Regions from separate parts of the Variovorax sp. 38R genome, predicted to be linked through region 3. Evidence: predicted binding sites of a transcription regulator. Region 3 holds the regulator's gene; each other region holds the start of a gene.
What was found. Region 3 encodes sigma-54, which starts transcription at its own class of promoters, with help from an activator protein. Its sites were predicted from a motif close to TGGCANGNAANCTGCTTT; they were not measured.

Region 1: the regulator sigma-54 is predicted to act here: its motif matches at 1,842-1,859, upstream of hmpA (NO-inducible flavohemoprotein).
Region 2: the regulator sigma-54 is predicted to act here: its motif matches at 2,077-2,094, upstream of glnA (type I glutamate--ammonia ligase).

The regions. Positions count from the first base shown of each region.
Region 1 covers NZ_CP062121.1:617,250-620,523, forward strand. The annotation lists gene cysK (cysteine synthase A) at 1-521, opposite strand, end outside; gene hmpA (NO-inducible flavohemoprotein) at 622-1,806, opposite strand; gene norR (nitric oxide reductase transcriptional regulator NorR) at 1,943-3,274, shown strand, end outside.
Region 2 covers NZ_CP062121.1:2,009,320-2,012,593, forward strand. The annotation lists gene IG196_RS08955 (sterol desaturase family protein) at 1-242, shown strand, start outside; gene IG196_RS08960 (EI24 domain-containing protein) at 297-1,196, shown strand; gene IG196_RS08965 (competence/damage-inducible protein A) at 1,193-1,993, shown strand; gene glnA (type I glutamate--ammonia ligase) at 2,141-3,274, shown strand, end outside.
Region 3 covers NZ_CP062121.1:305,241-308,514, reverse strand. The annotation lists gene IG196_RS01350 (phospholipase D family protein) at 1-697, opposite strand, end outside; gene rpoN (RNA polymerase factor sigma-54) at 708-2,300, opposite strand; gene lptB (LPS export ABC transporter ATP-binding protein) at 2,318-3,115, opposite strand; gene lptA (lipopolysaccharide transport periplasmic protein LptA) at 3,112-3,274, opposite strand, start outside.

The DNA of each region.
Region 1 (3,274 bases), 310 kb from region 3:
GTGATGAGCACGTCGATGCCCTCGGGAAAGTCGGCCGCGATCTCTTCGGCCGTGGTGCGCACGTGCACGTCGACGTTCGCGGGGTTGTTGAACTGCTGCGGCATCCACGCGCCCGGCGTGCCGGCCACGATTTCCTCGGCGCGGGCGATGGAGCCCTTCATGCCGTTGGCGCGCGGCGTGAGGTCGAAGGTGGCGCCGTAGGCCAGCATCAGGCGGCGGCGCTCGATGGACATGCTGTCGGGCATCACCAGGATCAGCTTGTAGCCCTTGACGGCCGCGACCATCGCCAGGCCGATGCCGGTGTTGCCCGAGGTCGGCTCGACGATCGTGCCGCCGGGTTTCAGCGCGCCGCTCTTCTCGGCGTCTTCGACCATCGCGAGCGCGATGCGGTCCTTGATCGAGCCGCCGGGGTTGGCGCGCTCCGACTTGATCCAGACCTGCTGCTTCGCGTGACCGAACAGGCGGTTGATGCGGATGTGCGGCGTGTTGCCGATGGTCTGGAGGATGTTCTGGGCCTTCATGGAATCTCCTTGGATCAATGCGTTTGTCGGACGGACAGCGCGCATTGTGAGACCAGCCCGCGACCGTTTCAGCGCGAGGGTGTTGCGGGCTTTCCCGTCTTCACGCCTCCAGGGCTTCGAGTGGCCCGAAGAACTCGTAACGCAGCTGCTGCTTGGGCACGCCGAGCGCCAGCCCGTTGGCATAGACCGCCTTCATGAAGGGCTTCGGTCCGAGAAAGTACAGGTCGACGTCACGGTCTTCCGGCAGCAGCCCGGCCAGCAGCTCACGGGTGACGAAGCCGGTCGCGTGCGGCGTGTCGGTGTCGCGCGGCGCGTCGTAGACATACAGCGGCTTCACGTTCGCATGCCGCTTTGCCAACGCATCCACGCGGGCGCGGAACGCATGCGCGCCGCCGTGCCGGGCCGCGTGGACGAAGTGCACCGGCCGGCCCGTGTGCGCCATCGATTCGAGCATGCTCATCGCGGGTGTGATGCCCACGCCGCCCGTCACCAGCACCAGCGGGCGCGCCTGCTCGCCGGCGGGCTGCAACACGAAGTCGCCGCACGGTGCCTGCGCCTGCAGCTGCGTGCCGATCACGGCGGCCTCGTGCAGCCAGTTCGAGGCGCGACCGCCTTCTTCCTTCTTCACGCTGATGCGGTACCACGGCTTGCCCGGCGCGTCGGACAGCGAGTAGTTGCGCCGCACCGGCTGGCCGTCGATCTCCAGCACCAGCGTGAGGTACTGCCCCGGCGAGAACGCCAGCAGCGGGCCGCCGTCCTCGGGCTCCAGGTAGAACGAGGTGATGACTTCGCTTTCGTCTTCGCGCCGCGCCACGCGGAATTCGCGCGTGCCGCGCCATCCGCCGGTCTGCGCCGCATTGGCGCTGTAGACGGCTTCTTCCGCGGCGATGAGCAGGCTCGCCAGCGATTCATAGGCCTCGCCCCACGCCGCAATCACCTCGTCGGTGGCGGCATCGCCGAGCACCTCTTTCACGGCGCGCAGCAGGTAGTGGCCGACGATCGGGTAGTGCTCGGGCAGCACGCCCAGCGCCGCGTGCTTCTGGATGATCCGGGGCAGGGCGCCGGCGATCTCGTCCAGCCGGTCGATGTGCGCGCCGTACGCGATGACGGCACCCGCCAGCGCGCGCGCCTGCGTGCCGGCGGCCTGGTGCGCTTCGTTGAAGAAGGCCTTCACCTGCGGATGGCCCTCGAACATGATCTTGTAGAAGTGGCGGGTGATGGCCTCGCCGTGGGCCTTCAGCGCGGGCACGGTGGACTTGACGATGGCGATGGTTTGCGGGTGCATGGTCTGGCGTTCCTTCGGTTGGAGATGCCTGTGTCATCTCACGATCCGTGCCAGCCGGAAGGCCGTTGCAAGTGCTTGACGTCATTGGGGATTTATCAGGCGTGGTCAAATTAACAACAAATCAAGCGTTGTATATATGACCGCAAACCGTGTCGATTCGACCACCGAGCCCGAAGCCGAGGCCGCCCGCTACCGATCGCTTCTCGCCGCCGCGCGCGGACTGGTCCGCTGCGATGCCGCCGCGCTGCTGCAGCTCGACGTCGACGTGCTGAAACCCGTCGCGGTCGACGGCCTGAGCGATGAAACCCTCGGGCGCCAGTTTCCCGTGGCCGCCCATCCGCGTTTTGCGCGCCTGCTCGGCAGCGAACGGGGCCTGCGTTTCGCCCACGACAGCAACCTGCCCGACCCGTACGACGGCCTCGTCGCCGGCCAGCCGGGCATCCTGCCGGTGCACGACTGCATGGGCGCGCCGCTGCGCCTGCGCGGCGCCCTCTGGGGTCTGCTCACGCTGGATGCCCTGGAACCGCACGCCTTCGATGCCGTGAGCCCGGCGCAGATGGAGGCGTTGGTCACCCTCGTCGAGACCGGCATCGAGGCCGCCCACACGATCCGCGAAATGCAGGCGCGCGCGATGCGCGAGCAGGCCGTGGCGCAGGCGCTGCGCGCAGGCCGCGGCGCGCCCCGCGAGCTGCTGGGCAGCAGCCCGGCGATGAAGCAGCTGTGCGACGAGATCGACACGGTCGCCGTGTCCGACCTCACGGTGCTGCTGCTCGGCGAAACCGGCGTGGGCAAGGACCTCGTCGCGCAGCGCCTGCACGCGCGCTCGCGGCGCAGCGAGCAGCCGCTGGTGCAGGTCAACTGCGCGGCGCTGCCCGAGACGCTGGCCGACAGCGAACTCTTCGGCCACAAGCGCGGCGCGTTCACCGGCGCCGTGCAGGACCGCGACGGCAAGTTCGAGATCGCCGACGGCGGCACGCTCTTTCTCGACGAAGTCGGCGAGTTGCCGCTGAGCGTGCAGGCCAAGCTGCTGCGCGTGCTGCAAAGCGGCGAGGTGCAGCGGCCCGGCAGCGACCGCATGCGCAAGGTCGACGTGCGCGTGATCGCGGCCACCAACCGCGACCTGCCCGCAGCGATTGCGCAGGGCCGGTTTCGCGCCGACCTGTACCACCGGCTGTCGGTCTATCCGCTCGTCGTCGCGCCGCTGCGCGAACGCGGGCGCGACGTGCTCGTGCTCGCCGGCAGCTTTCTCGAGGAGAACCAGCACCGGCTGGGCGCGCGCAACCTGCGGCTCTCGCCGGCGTCGAAGGCCGCCCTGCTGGCGCACGGCTGGCCGGGTAATGTGCGCGAACTCGAACATGTGATCAGCCGTGCGTCGCTGCGGGCGTTCAGGGAACAGCCGCGCGGTTCGCGCTGGACGGCCATCGAACCGCACCATCTGGCGCTGGAGACCGCCGCCGCGACAGCGCCC
Region 2 (3,274 bases), 1.7 Mb from region 3:
ACCACAGCATCGGGCTGGGCCATGAGTCGCACGGCAAGAGCACGCTCGGCGGCCACAACTTCGGCGTGCTGCTGCCCTGGTGGGACATGCTCTTTCGCACCGCCAACTTCGAGAACCGCTACGACCCGACCGGCATCCGCGACCAGGTCGAGCCCGGCGCCGACGGCCGGCCGCGCGACTACGGCCAGGGCTTCTGGTCGCAGCAGTGGCTGGGGTTGAAGCGGCTGTTCGGCCGCGCCTGAGCGCGCTGCGAGGCACGGCCAGGGCGCAGAGGCCTTACGTTATCCTCGAACCTCATGCGCCTGCTCCTCGACTCCTTCTGGCGCGCGGTCGCCTATTGCATGCTCCCGCGCGTGATCGTGCTGTCGCTCCTGCCGTTGGCGCTCATGGTGCTGCTGGCCGCGGGGCTCGGTTACTTCTACTGGGACGCAGCCGTCGTCTGGACGCGCGAAGCCCTCGACGCCTGGCCGTTGCTGTCCAGCTTCTGGGCCTGGATCGGGCGCCTCTTCTCGAGCGACGTCACGGCCGCGCTGGCGCCGCTGGTGGTGGTGTTCGGTGTCACGCCGCTCATCGTGGTGCTGTCGCTGCTGATCGTGGCCGGCTTCATGGCGCCGGCGCTCACCAAGCTCGCGGCCGAACGGCGCTTTCCGACGCTCGAACAGAAGAAGGGCGCCTCGTTCTTCGGCAGCGTGATGCGCTCGCTCGCCGCCACCGTGCTGGCGCTGATCGCCCTCGTGGTGTCGATGCCGCTGTGGCTCATTCCGCCGCTGGTGCTGATCCTGCCGCCGCTGATCTGGGGCTGGCTCACCTACCGGGTGATGAGCTTCGACGCGCTGGCCGAGCACGCCAGCCCTGAAGAACGCGCCGCGCTGCTGCGTGCCCACCGGTTGCCGTTGCTGTGCATCGGCGTGCTGTGCGGCTACCTGGGCGCCGCGCCGAGCATCGTCTGGGCCTCGGGCCTGCTGTTCGCCGCCGCCTTCTTCGTGCTGGTGCCGATCGCCATCTGGATCTACACGCTGGTCTTCGCTTTCTCTGCGCTCTGGTTCGCCCACTACTGCCTGGACGCGCTGGCCCAGATGCGCGCCCAGCGCGCCGCGCTGCAGCCCGCAACCGGCAGCGGCGAGGCACCGGCCCTCGAGGCGGCCGAAGCCACCGAGGCCAACAAGGCCGCTCTTTCTCAATGGGGTTCACCATGACACGCGCATTCGGTCTCATCGTCGTCGGCGACGAGATCCTTTCCGGCAAGCGGGCCGACAAGCACATGGCCAAGGTCATCGAGCTGTTGGCCGCGCGCGGCCTGCAGCTGGGCTGGGCCGAGTACGTGGGCGACGAGCCCACGCGGATCACCGCGGCCCTGATGCGCGCCTTTGCCTCCGGCGACATCGTGTTCTCGACCGGCGGCATCGGCGCCACGCCCGACGACCACACCCGCCAATGCGCCGCCCAGGCCCTGCGCGTGCCGCTGGCGCTGCACCCCGAAGCCGAAGTGCTGATCCGCGAGCGGATGCAGGACACCGCGAAGGAGCAGGGCGTGCCCTACGAGCCCGACCGGCCCGACAACATCCACCGCCTGAACATGGGCGTGTTTCCGCAGGGCGCGTCGATCATCCGCAACCCGTACAACAAGATCCCGGGTTTCAGCGTCGAGCACGTGCATTTCGTGCCGGGCTTTCCGGTCATGGCCTGGCCGATGATCGAGTCGGTGCTCGACAGCCGTTATGCCGATCTGTTCACCCGCAACGCCATCGCCGAGAAGTCCGTGATCGTTTTCGGTGCGATGGAAGCCACCCTCACGCCCCTGATGCAGGCCATCGAGCAGGCCCACGCCGGCATCAAGGTGTTCAGCCTCCCCAGCGTGGATCACCCGCAGTACGGGCGTCACATTGAGCTGGGCGTCAAGGGCGAACCCGCGCGGCTCGATGCCGCCTATGGCCAGCTGATCGAAGGTCTGCACACCTTTGATGCGAAGCTTGGCCCCGAATTGGTGCGTTAATTCGTATTGCACCAGTTTGGTGATTAATTCCTTTTCCGGCAGCCCCTGGGCCGTCACCCGGGCCTCATCCGGCGGGGTGACAATGGCACAGAAACTGCATCCTTCCGTTCCCGTATTCCTAACCACCATCCAACTCAGGAGAAACTGATGGCAAAGACCGTCGCCGATGTACTCAAGCTCGTCAAGGAAAACGAGGTCAAGTTCGTCGACTTGCGCTTCACCGACACCCGCGGCAAGGAACAGCACGTCACCGTGCCCGTGTCGCATTTCGATGAAGACAAATTCACCTCGGGCCACGCGTTCGACGGTTCGTCCATCGCCGGTTGGAAGGGCATCGAAGCCTCGGACATGCAGCTCATGCCCGACCCGAACACCGCCAACATCGACCCCTTCTTCGAAGAAACGACGCTGATCCTGACCTGCGACGTGATCGATCCGGCCGACGGCAAGGCCTACGAGCGCGACCCGCGCTCGCTCGCCAAGCGCGCCGAGGCGTACATGAAGGCTTCCGGTCTGGGCGACACCGCCTTCTTCGGTCCGGAACCCGAATTCTTCGTGTTCGACGGCGTGCGCTGGAAGAACGACATGTCGGGCTGCTTCGTGAAGATCGATTCCGAAGAAGCTTCGTGGAACACCGACAAGGAATACGAGCACGGCAACAGCGGCCACCGTCCCGCAGTCAAGGGCGGCTACTTCCCCGTGCCCCCGGTCGACAGCCTGCACGACATGCGCTCGGAAATGTGCCTGGTGCTCGAATCGCTGGGCATCCCGGTCGAAGTGCATCACCACGAAGTGGCCAACGCCGGCCAGCTCGAAATCGGCACCAAGTTCAGCACGCTGGTCCAGCGCGCCGACTGGGTTCAGCTGCAGAAGTACGTGATCCACAACGTGGCCCACGCCTACGGCAAGACCGCCACCTTCATGCCCAAGCCCATCGTCGGCGACAACGGCTCCGGCATGCACGTGCACCAGTCGGTCTGGAAGGACGGCAAGAACCTGTTCGCCGGCGACGGCTACGCAGGCCTGTCTGACTTCGCGCTGCACTACATCGGCGGCATCATCAAGCACGCCCGTGCCCTGAACGCCATCACGAACCCCGGCACCAACAGCTACAAGCGCCTGGTGCCCGGCTTCGAAGCCCCGGTGAAGCTGGCCTACTCGGCCAAGAACCGCTCGGCCTCGATCCGCATCCCGTTCGTGGCCAACCCGAAGGGCCGCCGCGTCGAAGCGCGCTTCCCCGATCCGCTGATGAACCCGTACCTGGGCTTTGCCGCGCTGCTG
Region 3 (3,274 bases):
TGTTCCAGTACTGGTCGAACAGCACGCCCAGGCGCGGGATCAATGCGCCCGTGACGAAGGTGTCGAGATCGATGAAGTTCTGGCCCGAGGTGCGCCGGAAGTACTGGTTGCCGATGTTGCGCCCGCCCGCCACCGCCATCGCGCCGTCGGCGATGAAGAGCTTGTTGTGCATGCGGCGATTGACGCGGCTGAAGTCGAACAGCGACGCGGTGAAGCGCTTGAGCAGGCTGCCGCGCCCGGCCGGGAACGGGTTGAACAGGCGCAGCTCCACGTTCGGCGTGGCGGCCAGGCCGAGCAGCAGCTCGTCTTCGCCGGACGTGTACAGGTCGTCCATCAACAGGCGCACGCGCACGCCGCGCTGGGCGGCGTCGCGCAGGGTGCGCAGCAGGTAGCGACCGGTCTCGTCGTTCTCGATCTGGTAGTACTGCACGTCGAGCGTGCGCTGCGCGCGGCGCGCGAGCTGCAGCCGCGTGTCGAAGGCGAAGTCGCCACCGGGCATGAGGCGAAAGCCGCTGAGGTCGGGGTCGGGCTGCGAGGCCAGCGCGATCTTGCCGAGCGCAGTGTCGGCCGAGACGGCGATGGCCTGGGTGGGTGCGCGCGGTGCTTCGTCGGGCAGCGTGGCGCAGCCGGTGAACAGCAACGCCGCCGCGATGACGAAAACCCAATGCCCACAGCGCGACAGCAGGCGACGGGTCATCGTCGGCTTTCTACAGGGCCTTGCGCAGGTTGGCGGGCGCGATGCGCAGCGCTTCGCGGTACTTGGCCACGGTGCGGCGCGCGCACTCGATGCCCTGCTCTTTCAGCATCTCGGAAATCTGGCTGTCGGACAGCGGCTTCTTGATGCTCTCGGAGCTCACGAACTGCTTGATGAGCGCGCGCACTGCTGTGCTCGACGCGTTGCCGCCGGTCTCGGTGCCCAGCGCCGAACCGAAGAAGTACTTGAGCTCGACGGTGCCGAAGGGCGTCGACATGTACTTGGCGGTGGTCACGCGCGAGATGGTCGATTCGTGCAGGCCCAGCTCGTCGGCGATCTCGCGCAGCACCAGCGGGCGCATCGCGAGTTCGCCGTGCACGAAGTAGCTCTTCTGCCGTTCGACGATGGCGTTGCTCACGCGCAGGATGGTGTCGAAGCGCTGCTGGATGTTCTTGATGAACCAGCGCGCCTCCTGCAGCCGCTGCGACAGCGCCTGGCTGCCCTCGCCCTTGTGCGCCTTGAGCGCACCGGCGTAGATGTCGTGCACGCGCAGGCGCGGCATGACCTCGGGGTTCAGCATGACGCGGAACTTGATGTTGGTGCCGCGGCCCGTCTTGGTGACGATCACGTCGGGCACGACGATGTTGCGTTCGACGTCGACAAAACGGCGGCCCGGCTTGGGCTCCAGGCGCGCAATGATCTGCAGCGCCGAGCGCACCAGCTCTTCGTTCGTGCGCGTGAGCGTGGCCAGGCGCTTGAAGTCGCGCCGCGCGAGCAGCTCCATCGGCTGCTTGCAGATCGCGATGGCGGTCTTGCGCACGAGCGCTTCGGCCTCGGTCTCGTCTTCGTTCGCGAGCGCCTTCAGCTGGATGCTCAGGCATTCGCCGAGGTCGCGCGCGCCGACACCGACGGGCTCCAGACTCTGCAGCAGGCCGAGCGCCACCTGAAAGTGGTGCACGAGGTCGTCGAACTGGTCGTTGTCGTCGCCCGCCAGGCCCGAGGCCAATGCGGGCAGCGAGTCTTCGAGGTAGCCGTCGTCGTTGAGCGATTCGATCAAAAAGCGCAGCGCGGCGCAGTCGTTTTCGTTGAGCCGCAGGGTCAGCGCCTGGCGGTGCAGGAACGATTGCAGCGACTCCTGGCTGCGCGCGAGTTCGGTGGCGTCGGCGCGCTCGTCATCGCCGAGGTTGTTCTGGCGTGCGGGCGCGTCGCTGCCCCACTCGCTGTCGTCGGGCGCCATCTCGACGGTGCCGTCGCCTTCCCAGTCGGGCTCGCGCTCGGTGATCTCGGCGGCGGGGCCGTCGGATTCCGGTGTGGACGTGGTCGCTTCGCTGGAAGCGGTGGAGGCACTGGGGGCGGACGGCGCGAAATCGCCCTCGCCGCTGTCACCACCGTCGTCGCGCGGCACGGGCGTGTCGACAGCATCGAGCCCGAATTCCTCGCGCGCCGCTTCTTCCGCGGTGCGTTCGAGGAACGGGTTCTCGTCCAGCATCTGCTCCACCTCCTGGCTCAGTTCGAGCGTGGAGAGTTGGAGCAGGCGAATGGACTGCTGCAGCTGCGGCGTGAGCGCCAGATGCTGCGAGACGCGAAGGGACAGCCCTTGCTTCATGGAGACGCGCCCCTCCCTTACATGCGGAAGTGCTCGCCCAGGTACACCCTGCGTACCTCGGCGTTGTCGACGATCTCCGAGGGTGTGCCTTGTGCCAGCACGTGCCCGTCGCTGATGATGAACGCGTGATCGCAGATGCCCAGCGTTTCACGCACGTTGTGGTCGGTGATGAGCACGCCGATGCCGCGCTCTTTCAGGAAACTGATGATCCGCTGGATCTCGATCACGGCGATCGGGTCGATGCCGGCGAAGGGCTCGTCCAGCAGGATGAAGCGCGGTTGCGTGGCCAGCGCGCGTGCAATTTCGACGCGGCGGCGCTCGCCGCCCGACAGCGCGAGCGCGGGCGAATCGCGCAGGTGATCGACGCGCAGGTCGGACAGCAGGTCGGCCAGTCGCTCTTCGGTGGCCTGCTTCGACAACGGCACCATGCGGCCGTTGGCGTCGGGCTCGCGCTGCAGCTCGAGCACGGCACGCACGTTTTCCTCGACCGTGAGCTTGCGGAAGATCGAGGCTTCCTGCGGCAGGTAGCTCAGGCCCATGCGCGCGCGGCGGTGAATGGGCATGTGGGCGATGGGCTCGCCGTCGATGGTGATCTCGCCGGCATCGGCGCGCACCAGCCCGACGATCATGTAGAACGAGGTGGTCTTGCCCGCGCCGTTGGGGCCGAGCAGTCCGACGACCTCACCCTTCTGCACATCGAGCGAAACGTCTTTCACGACCGTGCGGCTGCCGTAGCTCTTCTTGAGGCCGCGCGCCACGAGGCGGCTGCCGGGGACGCCGTCGGCGGTCGTCTGGGTTCCTGCGGTTTCGATCACTTGCGCCCTTCCCCATCGGTGCTGCCGCCCAGCGTGGTGCTCGGGCGCAGCCCGGCGCCGGGCGCGGGGGTGGGTGCCGGAGCGGCGGGCTTCTTGCCGCCGGCTGCCGGTGCGGAGCCGCCCGCCGCCGGGGCCGCGGCGGCCTTCGGCGTGAGGATG